DNA from 4 places in the Lysinibacillus sp. BS3 genome. Region 1 is predicted to be linked to each of the others. Evidence: riboswitches for the same ligand, from Rfam matches in the RefSeq annotation. Region 1 holds a riboswitch; each other region holds the start of a gene.
The links. A riboswitch is a leader RNA that binds a small molecule or an ion and turns the genes downstream of it on or off. The one in region 1 is predicted to bind S-adenosylmethionine.
Positions count from the first base shown of each region.

Region 2: linked by a shared signal. The riboswitch ahead of AAJG31_RS15020 (cyclase family protein) and the one ahead of AAJG31_RS16315 (bifunctional homocysteine S-methyltransferase/methylenetetrahydrofolate reductase) in region 1 are both predicted to bind S-adenosylmethionine.
Region 3: linked by a shared signal. The riboswitch ahead of AAJG31_RS05500 (YezD family protein) and the one ahead of AAJG31_RS16315 (bifunctional homocysteine S-methyltransferase/methylenetetrahydrofolate reductase) in region 1 are both predicted to bind S-adenosylmethionine.
Region 4: linked by a shared signal. The riboswitch ahead of metA (homoserine O-succinyltransferase) and the one ahead of AAJG31_RS16315 (bifunctional homocysteine S-methyltransferase/methylenetetrahydrofolate reductase) in region 1 are both predicted to bind S-adenosylmethionine.

Region 1 is NZ_CP154860.1:3,305,918-3,309,506, forward strand. It holds gene AAJG31_RS16305 (globin-coupled sensor protein) at 1-574, shown strand, start outside; gene AAJG31_RS16310 (protoporphyrinogen oxidase) at 814-2,208, shown strand; SAM riboswitch class I at 2,308-2,408, shown strand; gene AAJG31_RS16315 (bifunctional homocysteine S-methyltransferase/methylenetetrahydrofolate reductase) at 2,498-3,589, shown strand, end outside.
Region 2 is NZ_CP154860.1:3,052,034-3,055,622, reverse strand. It holds gene AAJG31_RS15030 (AraC family transcriptional regulator) at 1-1,474, shown strand, start outside; gene AAJG31_RS15025 (hypothetical protein) at 1,595-1,993, shown strand; SAM riboswitch class I at 2,075-2,180, shown strand; gene AAJG31_RS15020 (cyclase family protein) at 2,270-3,007, shown strand; gene AAJG31_RS15015 (DedA family protein) at 3,038-3,589, opposite strand, start outside.
Region 3 is NZ_CP154860.1:1,036,701-1,040,289, forward strand. It holds gene AAJG31_RS05490 (VOC family protein) at 1-472, opposite strand, end outside; gene AAJG31_RS05495 (flavin reductase family protein) at 622-1,107, shown strand; gene AAJG31_RS05500 (YezD family protein) at 1,198-1,353, opposite strand; SAM riboswitch class I at 1,424-1,519, opposite strand; gene AAJG31_RS05505 (heparan-alpha-glucosaminide N-acetyltransferase domain-containing protein) at 1,690-2,784, opposite strand; gene AAJG31_RS05510 (TetR/AcrR family transcriptional regulator) at 2,768-3,370, opposite strand; gene AAJG31_RS05515 (phosphopantothenoylcysteine decarboxylase) at 3,474-3,589, opposite strand, start outside.
Region 4 is NZ_CP154860.1:249,103-252,691, forward strand. It holds gene AAJG31_RS01290 (TrmB family transcriptional regulator) at 50-832, shown strand; gene AAJG31_RS01295 (hypothetical protein) at 855-1,241, shown strand; gene AAJG31_RS01300 (nucleotide excision repair endonuclease) at 1,293-1,664, opposite strand; SAM riboswitch class I at 1,868-1,979, shown strand; gene metA (homoserine O-succinyltransferase) at 2,103-3,038, shown strand; gene AAJG31_RS01310 (endospore germination permease) at 3,078-3,589, opposite strand, start outside.

The sequences.
Region 1 (3,589 bases):
AAACCAAGCACTTGAGGGTCGCAAGCGTTTAAAAAATCAATCACAAAATATGCTCAATATTAGTCATTCTCTTCATGATATAGAAGAGAATATTGAACAATTATCAGGTATGTCTAAGGAAATGGAAACAATTATGAGTGTTGTGACCAATATTGCGAATCAAACGAATCTTTTGGCTTTAAATGCTGCAATTGAAGCAGCACGTGCTGGGGAAGCGGGAAAGGGCTTTAGCGTAGTGGCCGATGAAGTACGTAAATTATCAATTCAGACAAAAGAATCTGTTACAGCGGTGGCTTTGTTATTGAAAAAGACAGGTGAACGAACAGAGAAATTAGAGTATTCTTTGACCAACATTCAAGATGAAGTTGCAGCAGGTGAAGAAAATATGTTACAAACTGAAGGCCAATTTACGAGTATATTGGGAGCCATGACAGAAGCAAAAGATCAAAATGAGTGTATGGCAACAAAAATACAAGCAATTGTAGGCATATTAAGTGAATTAGGCACTTCATTTACTGAGGTAACAAATTCAGCTGAAAAATTAGCGAGCTTTGCGCAAAATTTAAAAGGATAGACTACTAACATTTACATTCTATTTTTCATATTTTTAGACGTAATAAACACTATAGTACCTATTTAAATGTTTGTTGTGAAGTTATCGCTATAGAGAATCAATTTTATAGAGATTCAGAAAGTAAGAGCTATTTCACTGATGAAATAGCTCTATTTTTGCTAAATTTGTAAAGGGTTTAACGTAATTTTCAATGAAAAAGGATTATACTGTAGAAAGAATGAATAATAGGGGCGGTTATGATGAAAACAGTTGTTGTTTTAGGCGGCGGTATTACAGGACTATGTACAATGCATTATTTGCAACGTCAAGTGAAGGAACATAATTTAGATGTTCGTCTAGTGCTTATAGAAAAAAATACATATTTAGGAGGCAAATTATATTCAGCACATGAACAAGGTTTCATCATGGAAACGGGTGCTGATTCTATTGTAGCCCGTCATCAAGGCGTTATGGAACTCGTGCAGGAGCTTGATTTTGAGGCGGAATTAGTTTACAACGAAACAGGTATTTCTTATATTTATACGAATAATGAGTTACATGCTATTCCGGCAGATTCAACTTTCGGAATACCGATGAGTGTAGCATCCTTAGAGGAAAGTACACTTATTTCCGAGCAGGGAAAAAAAGAAGCGTTGAAGGATTTAACATTGCCAAACAATGGCTTCACAAAGGAAAGTTCTATCGGTGAATTTTTAACTTACTATTTAGGAGAGGAACTGGTGAAAAACCAAATTGCACCAGTCCTTGCAGGTGTTTATTCGGGAGATTTACATCAGCTTTCTATTGGCTCTACTTTACCGTATTTAATTGATTATAAGAATGATTTTGGAAGTATTATTAAAGGCTTTGATGCGAATCGTGAGCAATTTGTTAAAGCAGCGAACAAAAAATTTATATCCTTTAAAAATGGTTTATCTTCTTTAATTGATCGACTTGAACAAACCTTATCCGATGTAGAAATTATCAAGGGTGTTACTACACTAAATGTTCAAAAACAAGATAAGAACTACACAATTTCCTTAGCTAATGGTGAAATTATTGAGTCAGATTATGTCGTTTTAGCATTACCGAACGATACTGTACAAAATCTGCTACAGGATGAATCTTTAAACCGCTATTTTGACCAATTTACGACAGCGTCAGCGATTACTATCTATTTAGGTTTTGATGTGCCAGACGCTAATTTGCCAGCAGATGGAACGGGCTATATTGTTTCCCATAATTCAGACGTAACTTGTAATGCGGCAACTTGGACTAGTCGTAAATGGAAGCATACATCGAAAGAAAATAAATTACTTGTGCGACTCTTTTATAAGAGCATCAATCCAGCCTATGAGCAACTACGCGCCATGACGGATGAAGAATTAGCAGCAGTTGCTTTAGAAGATGTGAGAAAGAGCCTAGGAATAGAGGAGCAGCCAACCGTTGTGAATGTAACAAAATGGATTGATCAAATGCCTAAATATGATCTAGCGCATCGTGAAGCATTACAAGGATTACTACAAGAATTACATGAGAAATATCCTAATTTATCGATTGCAGGGTGCTCGTATTTTGGCGTAGGTATTGGTGCTTGCATTCAAAACGGGAAAAAAATTGGTGAAGAGCTTGCAAAGGAACTTGCCAATTTCTAAGGTTTTAAGTGGAAAAAAACTTTGTTATGTGAAATAGTCTTGACTCATTCGTCAGTAAACGATATGATTCTTTTAATTATTTAAAAAATTCATACTTAATTCTTATCAAGAGAAGCAGAGGGACTGGCCCATTGAAGCTTCAGCAACCAACTTTATTGTCAGGTGCTAAATCCAGAAGACCGTTGAGTCGAAGATGAGAAGGAACAACAATGATGAATCGTTAAAGCCTTCTTTTTTTATGAAAGAAGGCTTTTTATTATATAGAGACATAGGAAGAGAGGCTAATTTTATGGGATTGCTTGAAAGGTTAAAAACGCATGTATTGACGGCAGACGGTGCATTTGGCACAGTGCTATATGGCTATGGATTGGAGTATTGCCATGAGGAAATGAATGTTCAGAGACCCGAGTTAATTGAAAAGATTCATAGAGAATATATTGCGGCTGGTGCTGACATCATTCAAACGAATACGTACGGTGCAAATGCCATTAAATTAGCTCGCTATGGATTGGAATCACGTGTCCAACAATTTAATGAAGCTGCTATCACCATCGCAAAACGAGCAGCGGCTGATGGCGGTCAATTTGTTTTAGGAACAATTGGTGGTATTCGGGGAATTCGTAAAAGTGATGCAACCTTGGATGAAATATTAGCGACTATTGAAGAACAAGCAAGCGTCTTACTTGCAGGGAATCCAGATGGCCTTTTACTTGAAACTTATTATGATTTTGAAGAATTAACAGCAACCTTAAAGATGCTACGAGAAAAAACAAAATTGCCGATTATTGCACAAGTTTCTATGCATGAGCCCGGTGTTCTACAAAATGGGATGTCTTTAAATAATGCTCTCCATGAGCTTGAAGCTCTAGGTGCTGATATTGTTGGTGTCAATTGTCGACTAGGTCCACACCATACAATTCAGGCATTTGAAGGTGTAGAACTTCCTAATAAGGCATTTATGTCGGCCTATCCAAATGCATCACTTCTGGACTTAGAGGATGGGCGTGTCGTTTATGAATCAGAAGCTGATTATTTTGGTCGAGCGGCTGTTGAATTGCGTGATCAAGGTGTACGTTTAATAGGGGGCTGCTGTGGTACAACACCCAAACATATTGCAGCAGCAAAGAAGTATTTAGAAGAGTTATCACCGGTTCAGGAGAAGCATGCGAAGCCTAAAAAGATTGAGATTGTTCGGGAAGCGGAGCCAACAAAGTATGAGCCTCTTCATGAAAAGGTTAAACGTGAACGCTCTGTCATAGTAGAGTTGGATACGCCTAGACATTTAGAGATTGATGGGTTCCTTGAAGGAGCAAAGCAATTATATGATGCAGGTGCAGATGTAGTTATGATGGCAGACAATTCATTGGCCTCTCCACGTATT
Region 2 (3,589 bases), 250 kb from region 1:
TATCGTAATGAATGGTAGCGGAAAGCTAGCCATAGATCATGACACCATTCATTTTAGTGAAGAAAAGTGCATATTGATTCCGCCAAATAACACGGTTAGTATCCACATTCAAAGTGAACACCTTTGTTTTTATCAGTTACAATTCAACATTGTCAATCTCAGCAATAGTCAAAATTCATATAGTCATTTTACAAGTATCAGCGAACGACATCTTCTCCCCTTTTCACAATGTCATAGACTGCTAGAAGTCATCTATCAAAACCGGTTAGCGGAGGATGAACACACGATTTTTGAACAGCATGTGCACTTTCAAGAGCTGATGTTATTACTCTTACATCAAACCATACCCAAGCAGATGAAAAAAAATGATCGCCAATCTGTTGAGCAGTCCGTTAACCATTTACAAAAACATTTTGAAAAAGAGTGGACGGTTGAGCAGCTAGCACAGCTAGCTGACGTACCAAGATGGAATTATACGCGCATTTTTAAAGATATTACGGGACAAATTCCTCTTCACTATTTAACTAAACTTCGTATTGAAAAAGCTAAGCATTTATTAATGACAACAAATGATCGAGTATTTGAAATTAGCCAGTCTGTCGGATTTAATAATGAGTATTATTTTAATCGTCGCTTTAAGGAACATGTCGGCATCTCTCCAGGACAATATCGAAGAAATCAAAGCAGCCATATACGTGTATTTGCACCATTCTTAGAAGATTTCTTTGTTGCGCTTGGGATTACGCCAATTGCTCAATTCAGTCATTCAAAATGGGGGAAACAAGACTATTTAGGTCTACAGAAAGTGCCAGATATCGATGTACAAAATAGAGAAATGGATCGACTCTTTTACTATAAGCCAACTTTAATTATGTTAGATTCTGGTGTAGAGCGTTGGGAATCCTTTCAGCACTTAGATGAAGTAGCCCCCGTCTGCCATCTTTCACACCCTGGAGAGAATTGGCAATCTACTTTATTTAAAATTGCAGATCTAACAGGAAAAACCTCCTTGATGCAAGACGTAATCCTACAATATGAAGATAAAGTACAACAAGCAAAAGGAATTCTTAGCAAATCTGTTTATGGGCAAAGTGTAGCATTTCTCCGTATTTCAGCCATTGGCATTACTCTATATGCGGGTCCTAAATGTGGCTATACGGGCCCCATTTTATATCGTGACTTAGGTTTAATGCCACATTCACTAGTATGGAGTATTCCGCACAATCAACGTAAAGCACAACTGAAATTTGCTCAATTGTTGCAATTAGATGCTGATCATTTATTTATTACCTTTGATAAACAACATTCCATTTATGAAAATGAGGAACGTGCTATTTTAAAAACTCCTACTTGGAAAAACCTAGCTGCCGTTAAAAGCAACTGTGTCTATGAAGTAGACTTTTTAACATGGATGAATTATGGCATTTTATCACATAGTAAAAAAATTGATGATGTCTTAAATGTACTTGGCTAAAAGGAAGCTTACTTTAGCTTCCTTTTTAAATGATTAGGACAAACATTGCACTGCTAATAACACCGAAAGCCGTTTTGCTACATAAGATAGGATATCAGTTATAGGATAGGAGGAATGACCTTGTATTACAATCCTTATCCGTATTTTGTGCATCCCTATCATTATCCAACATCGCCTATCGCTAATCATTTTGCCACTAGACCCTTTTCGCAACATCTAGCAATGCCGACCAATAATCCTTTTCCACCTGTCGATACACACAAATTAAAAGCTTCAGCATCACGGATAAAGGCAATGATGCAGCAAGCCCAATTACTTACGGATAAAATAGATAGCTCCCAACAATTCGCACATGATTTAATGAATGCTGCTCAACTTTCAAATAAAACAGAGGTTGAAAAATTAATCACATCAACAGGCATTACGATGAAATTTGAAACAAACTATACACCAGACAGTTTTAGAATACGTCTTATTGATAATGATTGTTGTGGAGTCACCTTAAATTTGAATTGGTGAAAATTCCTAGTGAACTTGTAAACTATAAAAAACTATGCTAAAGTGTTTGTATTGTTATTTCTGAAAATTCTTATATTACTTTTCTTATCAAGAGAGACGGAGGGATTGGCCCGATGAAGTCTCAGCAACCAGCTAACAGTATGGTGCTAATTCCAATTGGCAAAATGATCAGCCTTGAAGATGAGAAGAAGAACTACCGTTGTTGCAGCAGGAGTCCTCTTCTATTAGGGGACTCCTTTTTATTTACAACTATTTTTACAGAAAGCAGGGAAATCGATGTCTAATGAACTTTTACAAGCATTGCAATTATTAAAATCGAAACAGTGGGTTGACTTAACACATACATTCGGCCCTAATTCACCACATTTTTTTATGTTTGAGGACGCTAAATTTGAAACGTTATTTTCTCATAAGGACGGTTTCTTCGCTCAACAATTCACGTTCCCTGGTCAATATGGCACACATATCGACCCACCCATTCATTTTGTGCGAGATACTCGCTACTTAGAAGAATTAGAACTAAAAGAGCTTGTTCTTCCCCTTGTTGTTATTGATAAATCACAAGAGGCTGCGAGCAACCATGATTTTTCATTAAGTGTTGAAGATATTCTTGATTTTGAGGACAAGCATGGAGAAATTGAAGCAGGAACATTTGTAGCATTACGCACAGATTGGAGTAAGCGCTGGCCAGATAAAGAGGCTTTCAGTAATAAGGATGCAGATGGACATAACCATATCCCTGGCTGGGGTTTAGAAGCTTTACAGTTTTTACTAAAAGAACGCAAGGTAAGCGCAATTGGTCATGAAACTTTCGATACGGACTCTGCTGCTGATTTTCGTAAAAATGGCAAGCTAGATGGCGAATATTTTGTACTTGACCAAGACACCTATCAAATTGAGCTAATGACGAATTTGGACAAGCTACCTGCGAAAGGCGCTATCATCTTCAATATCGTACCTAAGCCAGAAAAAGCATCTGGCTTCCCTGTGCGCTCATTTGCTATTTTGCCATAACATAAAAGTCGGTATAGCGTATACCGACTTTTATGTTTGTCCATTTCTTTTTTTGAATAGAAAGTAAACAATGAGCATCCCTACAATAAATAAAAGGATAAGATAGATACTATAATGAGTCAGATAGTATCCAACAAATCGCCATTTCTCTCCAAGCATCTTTCCTAATGATATAAATGTGAACGTCCAGATAAATGCCCCTGTATAGGCAAAAAGCGCAAACTTTCTATAAGGATAATTATTAATAGCCGCAATATACGCTGTCAAATGACGTACCCCGGGGATAAAATAGCCAATTAATAATAGGGTAGGTCCTATTTTTGTAAACATCTTTTTCGTAAAGTCAATTTTTTGCTCTGTAATATGAATTTTAGGCCCATATTTCTGCAATAACGGTAAGCCAAAACGATAACCAATATAGTAGCTTAAGGTAATGCCTCCAACCGCACCAATCATTGCACTGACTAAAGCAGGAATATGTTCAAGACTTTCTCGGTAAACACTATAGCCTACATAAGTTAGAAACACCTCATCAGGAAGTGGCACCCCTACAATACCTCCAATTAGAATCACGATAATTCC
Region 3 (3,589 bases), 2.3 Mb from region 1:
GAACCAAACGTTCTTCATCTTCCTCCGCCCATTCAATCAAAAATGGAAAATCAATTGGCAGATCTGGCTTACCAAAATGCAGTAGCTTCCATTCTACCACAGTGCCATCTGGTCTTGTTCTGCTACATGCATCTGGTCCATATACTTCATAGCCCAATGCTCGCAAGCGTCGACCCTCTTCCTCAATATTTTTTGTGCGCAGAGCAATTCGAGAAAATCCCTGGCGCTCTTGATCACGTTTAAACGTATAATGTAGGGAATATGGGTATTGTGCCGCTTGCTCAAATAAATCACGATCATAGATAGCAATTTGTTCAATATAGCTTAAGCCAAAGTAGCTTAACGTATTATAAGTCCCCCACATCGTGTGCTGCCCACCATTCACTGTATGGACATTTCGTTTATTGAAGAAAACCTTTATATTTTCTGGTGATTCCACTTGATGAACCAAATGATCAAAATATAAAGTCATGGCCATTCCCCTTTCTTTCCCCATTACCTTTACCTGTATGTTTGATTAGTTTAAAATTTACTCAAGAAAAGGAGTTACTAGTAGGATATGAAAAAAAGTTTCGTTTACCTACAAACTCCGTTCACTAATTTCATAAAGAGGTGATTTGAATGACAGATTTAGTAGCTGCTTTTAAATTGGCATTAGGTAATTATCCTACAGGCGTAACAGTTGTCACGACATGTCATGACACAAAACCGATTGGCTTAACCGTCAATTCCTTTGCATCTGTTTCAATCGACCCGCTCCTTATTTTGTGGTCACTCGATAAAAAATCTCAGCTCCATCCTTATTTCACGACTGCGCCAAATTTTGCGGTCAATATTTTAGCGAGTGATCAAGAGCATTTATGTACACTATTTGCCAGTAAAATCCCTGATCGCTTTGCACAAGCAAAATGGTCAACTTCCTCTTTAGGACTACCGATTTTACATGATACAGCAGCTAATTTACAATGTAAAACATTTCAGCAAATCGATGCTGGCGACCATACCATTTTTATTGGGCAGGTCGTAGACATTACAAATGCTCAAAAAGAGCCTTTGCTTTATCATCGCCGTCATATCGGTCCCATACCAAAAAGCTTTTATAGCTAGTCTTTACACAAAAAAAGGGCCACTTGTAAGCACAGGAAATCCTTCATGCTTATAGGTGGCCGTTTGACATAAGTTCTACTGAAATCATTGTTATTTTTTCTGCGGAAATCTCTGCTTTTCAAGCCTATTAATTTGCACAATCACACCATCTTGAATCGTAATATGCACTTCACCAAATTCAAGATTTTGAATCGCCTTCGCAATTGCCTCTAGTTTCTTATCATCTACTTTTACTGACTGAGCCATACGATACACCCCTTCTTTTTTATCCTTATTGTTCATAAAGAGGCCAACGCATCAAACTGATTGATAGCCCCTCCTATCTCTCAGACACCATCTGTTGGATTTGGCACCTGTTGTTCGGTTGCCGAGGCTTCATTGGGCCAAGTCCCTCCACCTCTCTTGATAAGAGTACTGCGTTTCTTGAAAATAATTCTATAATTCTGCTATAGGAATGTCAATACAAAATATTAGAAAACCTAGTTGAATACTATGCAATATGTCGTTTAGATTAAAAGACTCCCTAAACCTAAAGTATTTTATGCCTAGTCAGTGAGAAATAGATGGCAATCCATTAATTTATTACAAGCTCCATTTCCTCATCATGAATTCAAGTGGGCCTCGATGATGTTTAGTCCTCCACCATACAGAAACAACGACACATCCTAAAAAATAACAGCAGGCATACAGCATGGAAAAAGCAAGTGTTTGGTTCTCCAGCTTTTGGCAAATAATTAGTATTCCAATGCCTATAACAACATGGCCAACATAATGCGTTAAAGACATTTGTCCTGTTAATATGAAAGATTGAATAACCTTATTTTTACATGTCTCTACAAGATAGATGGAGCCAACAATGATAACAATAGCCGAAGCCGAATTAGATAGGACATACATCATATTCGGTGGAATCGGTCCTGTATCAAATAAATACAATGCACTCTCTACATCTAATAAATGAATGGTTGTCATCTTAATGAATAACGTTGAACAAGTCTCAGTCATGATGACTAACAATAAACCTATCACCAGTAAGTTTTTTCTTAATGTATGATTTGTTAAATCTAATGTGCCCACTACCATACCTATCAGAAAGAAGCAAATCCAGGGGAATAGTGGATGATAGCCATTAAACATCAAATTTCTTATAAATCCTGCTGGTGTCCAAAAATCAAGATACTCTAGTAGCACATATGTTGGATGCCAACCAGCAAGGTAACTAAATTGAATTTGAAGCCATTGTGAAAGGATAAGGATGGCACCAATTATGAAGATCATCATTTTCTTGGATTGGGCAATCAACCAAGCAGCAACAAACATATACACGCCATAATAATGTAAGATATCTCCTGTCCAGCCGATTGCATATAATATTATCCCTATCGTAAATAACAAAAGCGCCCTCTTCCACAAAGTAAGTCGATTTTGACGAAGAAGGATTGGGTCCTTACTCTCTCTAGCCTGACGAGTCATTAAGGCTGTCCCTATTCCTGCTAGCATGACAAATACGGCCGAAGCACGTCCCTCGAAAAGATGTTGGAAGGCAATTAACCATGTTGAACCATTCGTTGTAGAATCTGTTATGACGCCAAAATTGACAATGAACATGCCAAGCATGGCGAGAGCTCTTGCAAAATCAAGACCTTCAATGCGCCGATCATCATTTCTTTTTGTCATTTTTGCCCCCTTGGATAACGCTATTCACTGCCTCCTTCCAAATAGCCCTATAGTTCAATTGGTTGCCTGTTAACATGAAATTACCGATATTATCATAGACGAGGGCTAGCATCTGTGCCTTCGCTTCTATATGTGGAGTATCCTCTAGCACGCCTAGCTGTACGCCATATCGTAGGATAGCAACAAAGCTCGTTAAAAAACTGGTTTCTAGCTCTACTAATTGTCTTTTATAGTTTTCATCGCGGGCCGCTAATAGTACATATTGATTAAATATTTTATTAAAATAAGGGTCCTTGTCCTGTGCCTCAATAGATTTATAGCCTAGCTTAAGTAATTCCTCCTTAAAATTAGCAGAAGAAAGCTCTTTATAATCCACAGCAACATCATGTTGAATTTCTTTATACAATTCATCAAATATGAAAGCGATTAATTGATCTTTTGATTGAAAATAATAGTAAATGGCTGGTTTTGAAATACCGACCTCTGTAGCAATCATTGCTAAGCTTGTTTTTTCAAATCCATTTTCCGCAAACATCACATAAGCAATTTCTATAATCTTGCGAAAAGTTTGTTCTTTATTTCCCATTATTACCCTCCTTTTTTTACCGACCGTTAAGTAAATATTATAGGATGCTAACCTTTTAGACAAGAAAAAACTGTGTAGAAATATTTCTCTACACAGTTCACATTTATTGATTTTGTAAATACATCATTAAAGCTTCTGCTGTTTTTTGCTTGCCCATTACTTTAAGAGGCTGTCCATCAGCAGGTACAATCCAATGAGGTTCATCCCCCCCATATAAAG
Region 4 (3,589 bases), 1.7 Mb from region 1:
GGCAAATCTTCACATTGGTAGCCTATAATAAAGATAATGGAGGGATTACATGGAGGAATTAATCACCCAGCTGAAAGAAATGGGTTTTACAGAATATGAAGCAAAGGCCTATACGGCACTTGTTCAGCAAAGTCATGTCAGTGCTTATCAGGTTAGTAAAAATTCTGGCATACCACGTGCAAGAGTGTATGATATTTTAAATATCCTTGTAGAAAAGGGCATCGTGTTAAAAGAAGAGACCGCAGAACAAACGACCTATTCGGCAATGCCTGTGTCTGTGTTCTTACAGCAAATGCAACAGCGCTGGGAGTCGAATTTTACGTCTATAAGCGGGAAATTAGAGAAATTAGAGGAAAAAGTACAGGAAGCTGAGCCTAAAGTGGTCATGCTGAAGGGCAAGGAATCCATTATCAACTATTGTCAGTCACTTCTAAAGAAGGCGAAGAAAAAAGTGATGCTGTCGATGTGGGAAGATATGTATGATGCCTTACGTGAAGATTTGCAAGAGGTGGCGCTGCATGTTCCTGTTCATGGCATTACGTTGTATGTAGGAGAGCATCTCGCCTCAATTGACCAGCATAGAGCCACACATTATACAAAAAAAGCATCTACACCGCATTGGTTTATCTTATCGATAGATGGTCAGGAAATGATTTATGGTCATTCTCCATCTACCCAAGAGACGGCCTTTATCACCAATGATCCGGTTCATATTTATTTGTTAGAGGATTATATATGGCATGATGTGCTCATCAATCGGTTAGTAAAACGTGATGATCAGGAGTTAGAAGACTGGATTGCTAAGGAGCGTAAAGCTTTTTTCTTAGAATAGTCGTATAAGGAAGGGGAGTTACTTGAAAAAATTCGTGTTGCTAGGTTTAATGAGCCTACTAATGCTAGGAGCCTGTAATGCTACACCACCTACCGATCCACCAACGATTCATGAGCTAACGGTTGTCCCAGATAATGTCCAAAAAAATATCGTTTCTAATGACAGAATACAACTATTGCATGAAAAGGATGCTCCATATTACCTTGTTTATTATTCAAAAGGGAATGTATTGGCAAGTATTACAGCTGAGGGAAATAGGCTTATTATCCAGTTAGAAGAAGGCAGCGAGCAAAGGAAAGAGGCACAACCCTATGTTTTTAAAATCACCGTCAAGAATCCTGAGCTTGATACCATTGATTTGCGAATAAACGGTCAGAGTACGCCAATTGATCGTATGACCATTATGTGATAAAAGAAACCGAAATCCCTTTGATGAGATTTCGGTTTCTTTACGTGATGCCTAATAAAAGACTTTGTCTACGTTATATTTAGAGCGGAAAGTATTAATCGCATATGTTTCGTAAATTTCACGTTCCATTGGATCTTCTACTTCATAGACTTCAATTTTGAACACTTCATCACGATGGTTTTTCATCGGAGATACATTATCCTCGAAATGTTTTTTAATACGTTGACGAATTTTACGTGCTTTCCCAACAAACAATAGCTCATTCTTGTCATTATAGAATAAGAAAATGCCGCCTTTATCTCGTGTGATTTTATGGAAGTCAATAAAACCAAAGTAAGGTGTGATCGGCACATCACCTGGTTTTAAGTCTTGTTCACGTTGACGGATTACTAGATCTGGTTTTGGAAATTCAATTTTAATCAAACTATTCACGTTCCTCTCTCTTACTAAAAGTATATGGTAACATAATTACGGCATGTTTACCATAAATTTTAAATGCAGAAACACCACATATAGCAAGCTTAGTGTACATCAAATGACCAAGGAACATGCACATGAATCACAAAATATTCTATGAATTATTGATATTCTAACTAGTTCGTGTTACAATTCAAGATAATTAAATAATCTTATCAAGAGAAGCTGAGGGATTTGGCCCGATGACGCTTCAGCAACCTCTAACAATTGTTAGAAAGGTGCTAATTCCAGCAAAGGATTTTTTCCTTTGAGAGATAAGAGTGGACGTGAAAAAAATCCTTCTCATTCTATCTCGTATGGAATGAGGAGGATTTTTTAATTTCGTTGCATTCTACGCAAGCAAGGTTTGCTAAAAGAGAGTGATTATAGAGAGGGGAAAGCAAGATGCCAATTAATATTCCGAAAAATTTACCAGCTGGAGAACATTTACGTGAGGAAAAAATCTTCGTCATGGAAGAAGATCGTGCGAAAACACAGCAAATCCGTCCATTAAATATATTAATATTAAATTTAATGCCTGAAAAAGAAAAAACAGAGCTCCAATTATTACGTTTATTGGGGAATACACCATTACAAGTCAATATTACCTTTTTGAATACAGCCACACACGAGTCTAAAAATGTGAGTAAATCCCATTTGCAGCTTTTCTACACAACGTTCAATCAGATTCGACACCGACGCTATGATGGTATGATTATAACTGGTGCGCCAGTAGAAAAAATGGCTTTTGAAGAGGTCAACTATTGGCAGGAAATTTCAGAAATTATGGATTGGTCTAAAAAGAATGTGACATCCGTGCTACATATATGTTGGGGGGCACAGGCTGCATTGTATCATCATTATGGCATTGGGAAGGTTGAGCTTTCTGCTAAATGCTCAGGCGTCTATTCCCATGTGATTACAGATTTAACTGTAGATTTGGTACGTGGCTTTAGTGATTTATTTACTGCGCCCCATTCACGCTATACATCTGTTTCGATTGACGAGGTTCGCAATCATCCAGATCTACGATTATTATCCTATTCAGAGGATGCTGGGGTATTTATTGTACAATCAAAAGATAATAAAAATATTATGATTACGGGGCATCTAGAGTATGATGCGACAACGCTAGCCGATGAATACAGTCGCGATGTGGCGAAGGGCATAGATATCGCCGTTCCTGTAAACTACTTCCCGAATGACGATCCGACACAAGTGCCGATGAATACATGGCGTGCCCATACGCATCTATTATTCTCTAACTGGTTGAACTACTATGTTTACCAAGAAACACCATATGAATGGGATTTTGTAGATGAAATCGAATATCATATTTAATTAATAAAAAGTCTAATTTCTTTTCTAGCTTAGAAGAAATTAGACTTTTTGATTGTCATTTTCTGTTTCCTGCTGAGGTGTTTCGTTATTTTGAGCCTTGGATTTACGATTGCGAATAACTACCACAATCAACAAAAGTATAGGTAATAAAATGGTGAAAATAAAGGAAAAGATTGGCCAAATTTCATTATTATAATTAGTAGAATGCACAATATCTGGATGAACAATTTGAGAAAGTCCAATAACAATTATCCCCATCGGTATAATGAGTGGGCGATGATCCTTGATCTTTAAAATTTGTGCGAGGCCAACAACGGTCGTATAGAAATACATAAATGTACGAATATATATAGACGTAATCCACATAAATGCCATAATGATTTCAATGCGCTGTAAAAAATTCCCTATAGATATTCTTTGCGCTAAGGCATAGCTAGGAAATGTCCTTGATGCAGTGTTTTCAGGACCTAATACAAGAATTGATAGGACAATCAACGTAACTAAGACGATTCCGCCAAGGATTGCCCCAATATATAGCCCTTTCTGTGCAG